One region of the Oceanobacillus sp. FSL K6-3682 genome, then DNA from elsewhere that is predicted to be linked to it. Evidence: predicted binding sites of a transcription regulator. Region 1 holds the regulator's gene; the other holds the start of a gene.
The links. The regulator Rex, encoded in region 1, represses fermentation and respiration genes when NADH is low (regulators of the CRP and FNR family bind a similar motif). The targets are predictions, from matches to a motif close to TTGTGAAATATTTCACAA.
Positions count from the first base shown of each region.

Region 2: a site for Rex is predicted at 3,155-3,172, ahead of MHH51_RS21765 (L-lactate dehydrogenase). Genes of this name have one in related genera too.

Region 1 covers NZ_CP150263.1:1,137,034-1,142,508, forward strand. The annotation lists gene MHH51_RS05885 (CBS domain-containing protein) at 1-248, opposite strand, end outside; gene MHH51_RS05890 (ABC-F family ATP-binding cassette domain-containing protein) at 393-2,327, opposite strand; gene MHH51_RS05895 (redox-sensing transcriptional repressor Rex) at 2,896-3,570, shown strand; gene MHH51_RS05900 (YdiK family protein) at 3,656-3,850, opposite strand; gene MHH51_RS05905 (type II CAAX endopeptidase family protein) at 3,852-4,553, opposite strand; gene groES (co-chaperone GroES) at 5,066-5,347, shown strand.
Region 2 covers NZ_CP150263.1:4,490,650-4,496,124, reverse strand. The annotation lists gene garR (2-hydroxy-3-oxopropionate reductase) at 1-640, shown strand, start outside; gene MHH51_RS21770 (four-carbon acid sugar kinase family protein) at 651-2,081, shown strand; gene MHH51_RS21765 (L-lactate dehydrogenase) at 2,146-3,111, opposite strand; T-box leader at 3,318-3,574, shown strand; gene MHH51_RS21760 (MFS transporter) at 3,717-4,286, shown strand; gene MHH51_RS21755 (hypothetical protein) at 4,409-4,738, shown strand; gene allD (ureidoglycolate dehydrogenase) at 4,908-5,475, opposite strand, start outside.

The DNA.
Region 1 (5,475 bases):
TCATTTATTGCTTGAGAGAATGGCGAAACAGAATTGGAGAAAGACCGGACAATTGGAAGTGAAACAGCCACAGTAAGCCATACGCTGCTGAAGAGGCCGATAAAAATGACCGCAAAGGGAAGAAAACGAAGAATAGAATCGGAACGTACTTCTTCAGTGATTGGGGCAGATAACGTTGTTTCCTTAAATGCGTAGTACGTTAAACTAACAAGAATAAAAAACAAAAAAGTAACGATGGGTATCGCCACGGGACAACAACCTCCATTTATCACATTAGATTATCTATCATAGGAAGAGTGATTACTGCTTTAAACCTGTACAGTATATAAAAAAAGCAGGCCATCATTATGCCTGCTCTCAGTATACAACAATCTGAAAATTATATCAATTGCTTAATTCTCTTCTAATACTGCCCATTCATTCATAAAGACATCCAGCTCTTCTTTTAAAGCTGATAATTTATCTGTTAATTCCATCGTCTTTTTATGATCATCAAATACATCTGGATTAGTCATTTCCAGTTCAATCGCAGCAATTTCTGCTTCCTTTTCTTCAATCAATGTTTCGAGTTCTTCAATTCGTCGTTTTCGTTTTCGTTCCTCGCGTTGGCGTTGTTTATCTTCCTGAAAGCTGAGCTTTTTTGCAGTGGAAGCAGGCTCTTCCTGATCCGTCTGCTGTTCTTGTAATTTTAACAAACGCCGTTCTTCTTCTTCTGCCTTTTTTTCTAAATAATAATCATAGTCGCCAAGATATATTTTTACATTGCCAGCCTGCATTTCTGCAACTTGATCAGCGATTCGGTTAATAAAATAGCGGTCATGAGAAACAAATACAATTGTTCCAGGAAAATCAATTAAAGCACTTTCCAATACTTCTTTACTATCAATATCTAAATGGTTTGTCGGCTCATCAAGTATCAGTAAATTTGCCTTTTGCATTTTTAATTTTGCCAGAGCCAGTCTTGATTTTTCACCGCCGCTCAGGGCTGATACAGGCTTTAATACATCCTCACCAGAGAACAGAAAATTTCCCAGGATAGTACGAATATCCTTTTCATTAATTAAGGGATAATCATCCCAAAGCTCCTGAAGAACCGTTTTATTAGAATTTAAATTTGCCTGTTCCTGATCATAGTAGCCTACTTGAACGTTTGTACCTAATTGTATCTCGCCATGATTAGGCTGATGCTTACCTACAATATTTTTTAATAACGTTGTTTTGCCGACACCATTTGGACCGACCAATGCAATTCGGTCGCCGCGGTTGGCATGAAGTGAAATTTTTTGAAAAATCGGCTGGTCTGTATCTGGATATTGAAAAGCTAAATCCTTTATTTTTAGTACATCATTTCCACTTAAACGGTTAATCTGGAAGGAAATAGATGCAGAGGATTCATCACCTGAAGGGCGGTCGAGGCGCTCTATCTTTTCAAGTTTTTTTCGTCTGCTTTGTGCACGCTTGGTTGTTGAAGCGCGTGCCAGATTACGCTGGATAAAATCCTCCATGCGCTTGATCTCTGTCTGCTGCTTCTCGAATTCTTTCTTCTCCTGTTCATAATCCAGGGCTTTCTGAGTCAAATAATTACTATAGGTCCCATGGAACTTTTTGGAATGGTGTCTGGAAATTTCATAAACAATAGATACGGTTTTATCTAAGAAATAACGGTCATGCGATACAATAACGATGGCACCCGGATAATTTACTAAATAGCCTTCTAACCATGTGAGTGTGTCAATATCCAAATGGTTTGTCGGTTCATCCAGAATAAGAAGCTGCGGCTTTTGCAGGAGAAGCTTCCCAAGTGCTAGTCTTGTTTTCTGTCCACCGCTTAAATCCGTAATCAATGTGTCATAATCATAATCTCCAAAGGATAGTCCATTTAATACGGACTTGATTTCTGCTTGATAAACATATCCGCTGCTCAATTGATAATCATTTTGAAGCTTGTCATATCTTTCAAGCAGCTGTTGGTATGCTGATTGATCGATTGCAGAAGGATCTGCCATCTGTGATTCCAGTTCACGTAATTTTTTCTCCATTGCCAAAAGCGGAGTAAATACATCCAGCATTTCCTTCCAAATTGTTTTTCCAGACTCTAAAGTCATATGCTGCGAGAGGTAACCGAATGTTAAATCTTTTGGTTTGAAAATCTCTCCTTCATCATAAGAGGTTTCGCCCGCCATGATTTTTAGCAGGGTCGATTTTCCGGCTCCGTTTCGGCCGACTATTGCAATACGCTCATTATTTTTAATCTCAATTTTTATATTAGAAAGAATCTCTTCTGCTCCAAAGGATTTAGAGATTCCATTTAATTGCATTAAAATCATCATTGCCATCCTTTCTAACTCACAAAAAAGCTGTTCAAAAAGTAAATAAAATAATGAAAGGATACATGCAGTTACTATCCTTTCTTTTTGAACAATCCTGTAAAAGGGAATAGGGTTCCATCTATAAGTGTAACGTATCCAAATGGAAGCTACAATAAAATTATAATAAAGTTCGCCAACTCGGCTCTATTTCTGTTAATATTAATAGTATAGAATGCGCTAGCGCATTATTTATTTTTTGAAATATAAGAGGATGTTCAAAAAGTCCAATAAAGATGACGCAGCGATAAGAGGATCTTCTACTAAGAACGCCCACGTCGTGTGGGTAATGCAGAAGCCATCGCAACACGTGAGAAGTGCGTTGACTAGCTTTTTCCGTTGGGACTGGGACTGCGATTACTCGTCCCACCGAAAACATTTGCGGACAACACAGAAGTCATCACATCCTGTGAAAGTCCGTTCGGAAAAAGCTAGTCGCCTTGAACTTCTTGATCCTATTTATCGAACTTTTTGAACACGCACTACAAAGAAAACTTATATTTACAAATATTTGATTATGGTAAAATATATGTTTTCTATACTTAGTAACCGAAGAGAGGCCGTTTCAATGGAACAAAATAAAATTCCACAGGCAACAGCAAAGCGTTTGCCTTTATACTATCGATTTCTCAATAATTTATATCAGCAGGGGAAGATGCGCGTATCTTCTAAAGAGTTAAGTGATGCTGTTAAAGTAGATTCTGCAACAATCCGCAGGGATTTTTCCTACTTTGGGGCTCTTGGGAAAAAGGGATATGGATATAATGTTGAGTATTTATTAGGTTTTTTTAAAAGTACACTGGACCAGCATGAGATAACCAACGTTGCTTTAATCGGTGTCGGAAATCTGGGTACTGCATTTTTACATTATAACTTTTTAAAAAATAATAATATTCGGATCACAATGGCATTTGATGCAGATAAATCAAAAGTAGGGACAGAAGTTGGCGGAGTTCCGGTTTATCATGTGGATGAATTAGAAGAGAAAATAAAGGGAATTGAGGTCGCCATTTTAACTATCCCGGCTGAAGAAGCAGATGCAACTGCAAAGAGACTTGTTGATCTAGGTATTAAAGGAATCCTGAACTTCACGCCGGCACGTATTACTGTTCCAAATCATATTCGTGTGCATCATATCGATTTAACAGTAGAATTACAATCGCTTGTATATTTTCTCAAGCATTATTCCTTAGAAAAGGAATAGGATAGTCTGGACGTTGTTTATCCATAAAAAAACTAGCCCCTTAAAGGTCTTCTGAAATGAAAGAGACTGTTTAAGAGCTAGTTTTTTATTTTTTATTCTTTATTTTAAAATAAAATCGCAGCATCCGAAATCCGGCATAAAAATTTAATGCTGCAAATGCGGCCAATATAAGTGTAATAGTATCCCAGACGGTTGCCCCTTTGCTTAGGATACCTAAATAAACAAATAAAGCACCGAATAAAACATAAACAATTGCTTTAACTAAATAAGGTCGATGCATGTTACCCTCCAAAGAATAAAATTGTTTGTTCAAGCTGTTGTTGAATTTTTTCCGGATCTAATGTAAGTTGAGCCACTACTACAAGAGTATTCATTCCTGCATGCACGATGATTGGTACAATAATACGCTTTGTCTGTACATAAAGGAATGCAAAAACAAATCCCATTGCTGTATACACTAGTATATGCAGAAAGTCTAAATGAATCACGGCAAAGATAAGAGATGAAATAAAGGCTGCAAAGAAAAAATTCATTTTTTTATACAAAGATCCAAAAATGATTTTCCGGAAAATAATTTCTTCCAATATAGGCGCAAAAATTGCTGGAAGAATAATGAATATAGGTGCAATACGAGCAAGATCCATAAGAACCTGTGTATTCTCTGAACCAGGATCTATTCCAAATACCTCTAATTCAATCGTAGCAGCCAGTCCTTGAGCAAGAAGCGCCATAATAATTCCTAGAACAGACCAGACAATGATAGCACCAGCGCCAGCAGCGTCGGGATGAGCCCGAACCTGCATATCTGGTCTTAACAGCCATAGAACAATCACAAGGCCGGCAGCAAAACTAAAAACAGCCCAATAAATATTAGCAAGCACCGGGTCTGCATGGAATACCAATACCAGTAATGGTACTGCAAGATAAACAGAAATTTGCATAATGATATATGTAAGCATGACATATATATATCTTCGAGTCATAAAAACGCTCCTTTAATCTAAAATTAAAAACAGCTGTAAAAAAGCATTGGGAAAAGGAACTGCCCATCTTGTCCCGTAAAGCAGAAAACATCATAAGTGATTTTGCTGGACGGGAAATGATACCACTGATCTAAAGACGTGCAAGTTCATCATAACGTATATTCTAACACAACTGTCACTGAAAATTATAATCAGAAGTACATGAAATCATGCATCAAACGATGAAAAAAATCAATTTTGCATATTTGTATTACAAAATTACTCCCAATGTTTTACGATGAGATGAGTAATCACTGCCTAAAAAAGTATTTTATCATAGTAAAAGTTTTAAAGTATGAAGTATAAAGAAAACAACGTATTCTCAAAAATGAATATAAGTTTTTCTAAAAATTCAACATCATGATGCTTGCATTTTTTACAAGAATTAATTATTATATTAATTGGAGTTAGCACTCGCTCGACAAGAGTGCTAATAAAAATAAAATGATTTGGAATTAAGGAGGCAATTCTACATGATTAAACCATTAGGAGATCGTGTTGTTATCAAACTTGTTGAACAAGAAGAAACAACTGCAAGCGGAATCGTACTTCCAGACTCTGCAAAGGAAAAACCGCAAGAAGGTGAAGTAGTTGCAGTAGGATCTGGACGTGTGGAAAATGGAGAAAAAGTTGCTTTAGAAGTTTCTGAAGGAGACCGCATTATTTTCTCTAAATTTGCTGGTACTGAAGTAAAATATGAAGGTACTGAATACTTAATTCTTCGTGAAAATGATATTTTAGCTATTGTAGGCTAAACAAATATACGATGAATCTTTAAAAGGAAATTCAAAAAGTCCAATAAAAATGACACATCGAATTTCTTCGTTAGCTTGCTTTTCCGGTGCTCACGTATTAAAAGCATACGCTGTGCTACTCAAAGCTG
Region 2 (5,475 bases), 1.5 Mb from region 1:
AGATACTGTTATCGTGGATATGAGCTCTGTATTACCAACAGAGTCCAAGCAATTAGCTCTTGATGCAAAAGAACAAGGCGTGGCCTTCTTAGATGCTCCGGTAAGTGGCGGAGAGACAGGAGCAGTTGATGGAACACTTGCTATTATGGTCGGAGGAAATTCGGCAAATTTTGAAAATGTAAAATCTGTTCTAAAAGCAATGGGGAATAATGTGGTCTTAGTTGGTGATTCGGGTTGCGGATCCACAGCAAAATTAGCTAACCAGATTATTGTTAATTTAAATATTGCTGCTGTATCAGAGGCGGTTACACTTGCTACAAAAGCGGGGATTGATATAGAGAAAATGTATCAGGCGATTCGGGGCGGCTTGGCTGGAAGTGCGGTATTAGATGCAAAAGTTCCGATGATGCTGGATCGTAATTTTACAGCTGGCGGCCGCGTAGATATTAATATGAAGGATATTACCAATGTAATGAATACAGCACATGATTTGCATGTACCGCTTCCTTTATCCAGTCAGCTATTAGAAATCTTCCATTCATTAGCAAGTGACGGAAAAGAAACATTAGACCACGCAAGTATTGTGCAGCATTATGAAAAATTAGCAAATGTGACTGTGAAAAGAGAAGAGGTGGAGTAATATGGCAGAAATGCTAAATGCGAAAGAGATTTTGAGAAGCATCAAAGCAGTTGATAGACAGCAAACGCTATCCGCTCTGCAAGCAGAATTAGCAGATTCTCCGTATAAAATTGTTGTCCTTGATGATGATCCCACAGGAATTCAGACGGTGCATGGTGTATCAGTATATACAAATTGGGATAAAGCCTCGATTGAAGCAGGTTTTGCAGAAAAAGAAAGCATGTTTTTTATTTTAACAAATTCACGCGGATTTACCGAACAGGAAACGATTCGCTGTCATATAGACATTGCTGAACGTGTGCAGGCAGTATCTGAGGAAAAAAACATTCCATATATCTTAATTAGCCGTTCAGATTCTACGATGCGCGGGCATTACCCGCTGGAAACAGAGATTCTGAAAGAAACTATCGAAGAAAAGGGAGCGGCTTCCTTTGATGGAGAGGTTATTATCCCGTTTTTTAAAGAGGGCGGAAGATTCACCATAAATAATATCCATTATGTTCAGGATGGTGATATCCTGGTTCCTGCCGGGGATACAGAATTTGCGAAGGATAGAACATTTGGATTTACTGCTTCTGATCTTGGTAAATGGGTGGAGGAAAAAACGAATGGCCGATATACAAAAGAAAATACCATTTATATCTCTTTAGAGGATTTACGTGATCAAAAAGTAGATAAAATTAAAGAACAGCTGCTGCTGGCTAAGGATTTTCAAAAAATCGTAGTGAACGCAGTCGGCTATGAGGATGTAGAGGTTTTTGCTACGGCATTAATCAAAGCTATTCGTGCCGGGAAGTATTTTATTTGCCGCAGCGCCGCTTCTTTAACGAAAGTACTTGGAGATATCAGTGATAAACCTTTATTAACCAGAGAAGAAATGCTTATTTCTAAAAGCAGGGAAAATGGTGGATTGATTGCAGTCGGCTCTCATGTGAAAAAAACAACAGAACAATTACAGCATCTGCTGGATAGCGGGCTGGTGCAGGGAATTGAATTTGATGTACATCTTGTTCAGGATGAAGAGAAGTTTAAAAAAGAAACAGAACGGGTTCGTTTAGCTTGTGAAGAAGCGATTAAAAATGGTCAATCCGTTGTTTATTATACGCGCAGAGAACGTCTGGATCTTGGAGAAAATAAGAAAGAGGAAGAATTAAAGCAATCTGTAAAAATTTCAGATGCGGTAACGAGTATTGTGAAGGATTTGGCAGTACAGCCAAGTTATGTCGTTGCTAAGGGAGGGATTACTTCCAGCAGTATCGGAACAGAAGGCTTGTCTGTAAAACGTGCAGAAGTAGCAGGACAGGTGAAACCAGGTATTCCTGTTTGGAAGACTGGACCGGAGAGCAAATTTCCAAATGCTGCTTATATTATTTTCCCGGGAAATGTCGGACAGCCGGAAACGTTAAAAGACGTTGTGGCAGTGCTGGAAGATAAAGAGTAGGTGAAAAAAGTAATAGGAAGCAGAATGATCTGCTTCCTATTACTTTTTAATATTTATCTAAAATTTATAGACGCTTGATTGCAGGCTCATAAATGTCCTTTAAAGTCTGTACACTATGCATGAATTTCTTCTGTTCATCCTCGTTCATTGGTACTTCAATGATTTCTTGAACTCCTTTACGGCTGATGATAGTTGGGACACCAATACATACATCCTTCACACCATATTGCCCTTGTAAATAGCTGCTTGTAGTTAACACAGTATGCTCGTTCTTTAAAATAGCTTCTGTAATCCGTACGAGGCTCATGGCAATGCCATAAAAAGTAGCTCCTTTTTTCTCAATGATATGATAAGCTGCGTCACGCACTTCCACAAAAATTTGATCAAGATCCTCAGCTTTGTGGTTTTCATGCGTTTCAAGATAAGTATGAAGCGGCACAGGACCAATCGTTGCTCTGCTCCATAACGGCAGCTCTGTATCTCCATGTTCACCAATGATGTATGCATGGACAGCTTTAGGTGAAATTTTAAAATACTCTCCCAGTTTATAACGGAGCCGTGCTGTATCTAATGTTGTGCCGCTTCCAATAACACGATGTGCAGGAAGACCGCTAAACTCAATTACTGCCTGTGTTAGAACATCCACAGGATTCGTTGCAATTAAGAAAATTCCATCAAAGCCTGAAGCCATGACGTCATCCACAATTTTTTTAAAGATTTTCATGTTTTTTTCAACGAGATCTAAGCGTGTTTCACCTGGTTTCTGGTTTGCTCCTGCACAGAGACAGACGATATCCGCATCTTTACAGTCTTCGTAGTCCCCTTGCCAGATATTTGTAAGAGAAGGCGCAAAAGTCTTGCCATGGTTTAAATCCCATACATCTCCAAGTGCTTTATCTGCATTTAAGTCAATAATTGCTATCTCTTCCGTTACCCCTTGGTTCATTAAAGCAAATGCGTAACTGATTCCAACTGCCCCTGATCCGATTAAAACAACTCTATCTACTTTTTGATATTTTGTTTCCATCATTCTGCCCACCCCTTGGTTTTATAATTAATACTCCACTCTTATATTGTGAATCATTTCACAATATAAGTCAATAGTATTTTAATAAGTTTTCTCTTAGGCTCAGAATACTTGAAGGAAGTAGAAAAGTAAATAGGATTTCCTATTGAATTTTAACTGGAAATGTGTATAGTATTTCTAAACAAAATCAAAGCTGATAAAAATTATAAAAAAAAGCGATGAAGAGAAGAGCAAATATAAGAAAAGCATTACAGAGAACTCCAGAAGCTGAGAAGGAGCGTGCGAAATTATATTGAACCAAGCCTCGAAGCTGCACATAGGATTGTCAGATGTTGATGTGCCGGTTCTCCCGTTATCGGGAGAAGCAATGATTGATTCTGTTGCTTATAGAGGTTTTTGCAGAGATGCAGAAACATAATGAGGTGGCACCACGATCTTCTGTGATATAAGAAGTCCCGTCCTCAAAGTTTAAATAACTTTTAGGACGCGGGCTTTTTTATGGAAGAAAATTGGGGAGGGTGGAAAAACACCTCATTACTTTTAACGGGGATAGGCGTATCTAAGGAGCCTGGATATACCTGATTGCATTAAATTTAATTATTTTAGAAATGACAGGATCCCCGCTTGCGGTTTCTATACTGTATATTCTAATGCCATTAGCTGCAATGTTCACTAACTTTTGGGCAGGTTCATTTATTGATCATTTGAATCAAAAGCATCTGATGATTGGACTGGACTTATTCCGGACAGGACTTATTTTTGTTCTTCCTTTTTTGGATTCATTACTGGTAATCTATATTATTGTGTTTGGAATAAATGTTGCAAGTGCCATGTTCGAGCCGACGTCTGTTGTCTATATGACTAAGTTAGTCCCAAAAGGAAATCTACAGCGATTTAATGCCTTACGTAATTTTATTAATTCCTGCGTTTTTATATTGGGGCCATCTATTGCTGGAGCATTATTTATGGTTGGGAGTCCTGCGCTTGCTATATTTACGAATGCAGGAGCATTGTGTATTTCTGCCATAATTATTCTTTTTCTGCCTAATCTGCATGAGCAATCTCAAATAAATGGCAGGATTAATATGCAGTCTGTTATTCAGGATTGGAAGAAGATTCTAAAGTATGGAGCTGACCATAAATATATTATCTTGATTTATATTTGTTTGGTGGAGTGACTGTTTTTATGACAGGGCTTGATTCGATGGAGGCTGCTTTTGCAGTAGAGGTTCTGCTTCTGGATGAAAGCGCCTATGGATTTTAAGTCAGTATTGCAGGAGCAGGAATTGTAGCTGGTTCCTTGATTAATGCGTTGTTTGCTAAGCTTTTAAAAATTAATATACTGATGGGATTCGGGGTTATATTTACGCCCATTGGTTATTTAATTTTTGTCTTCTCCACAAATTTTATGGCAGCTGCAACAGGATTCTTTCTGCTGACATTTGCACTTTCTTTTGCCAACACAGGCTTTCTGACCTTTTATCAAAATAATATACCAGTGGAGATTATGGGGCGTTTCTTTACTGTTTTTGGATTGGTGGAAGCAGCTTTCATTGTTTTATTTACTTTGGCGATCGGAATAGCAGCTGAATTGATTGAAATTAGATTGGGGGCTCTTTCTTATTTTTAGGGTTGGGAATTGGTTTTAATTTTTTGATACAAAAGAAGTATCAAAGAAAGGGTTATCAAGCTAATTAAAACTATTAAAAATTGAATCATTTAAATGAAGATAGAGGGAAAGGTTATGTTAATTCCCTCTATCAGATGATTAAGCTACTATTTGTTTATAACCTTGAACCTTATTTTACAATTTCCTGTTTCAAAAATGCAAGGACTGAATCAGGCAATGGAATCCCTTCTTTCCCTCTTTTTTTGGCATTGAGCATCTCCAGCTCACCAGGAATATAAACTTTGTCTATATTTGGACCAGGGGTAGTTTCTCTTAATTCCTGAATCATTTGATCAAGTCGAGATGTAAATGTATCAATGGAAACAAATTTTGCTGGATCGATTGCCATAAAAAAGTGTCCTAGTTCTCGATTTTTATCATATTCACCATACATTTTAGAGACATGCGGGCCAAAAGCTGCTCCAGTCAGCATAGCAGAGAATATTTCAACTACCATTGCTAATCCATATCCTTTTGGACCGCCAAAAGGTGATAATGCAACTACTTTATTCGGATCGTGTGTAGCTTCACCATTTTCGTCCACTCCCCAACCGTGGGGAATACTTTCTTTTTTTTCTTTTGCATTTAAAATTTTACCTAAGGCAACGGTGCTTGTAGCGAAATCTAATATGACAGGTTCTTCCTTATTTGCTGGAAAGCCAAAAGCGATTGGATTAGTACCGAAGAAGGGTTCTGAT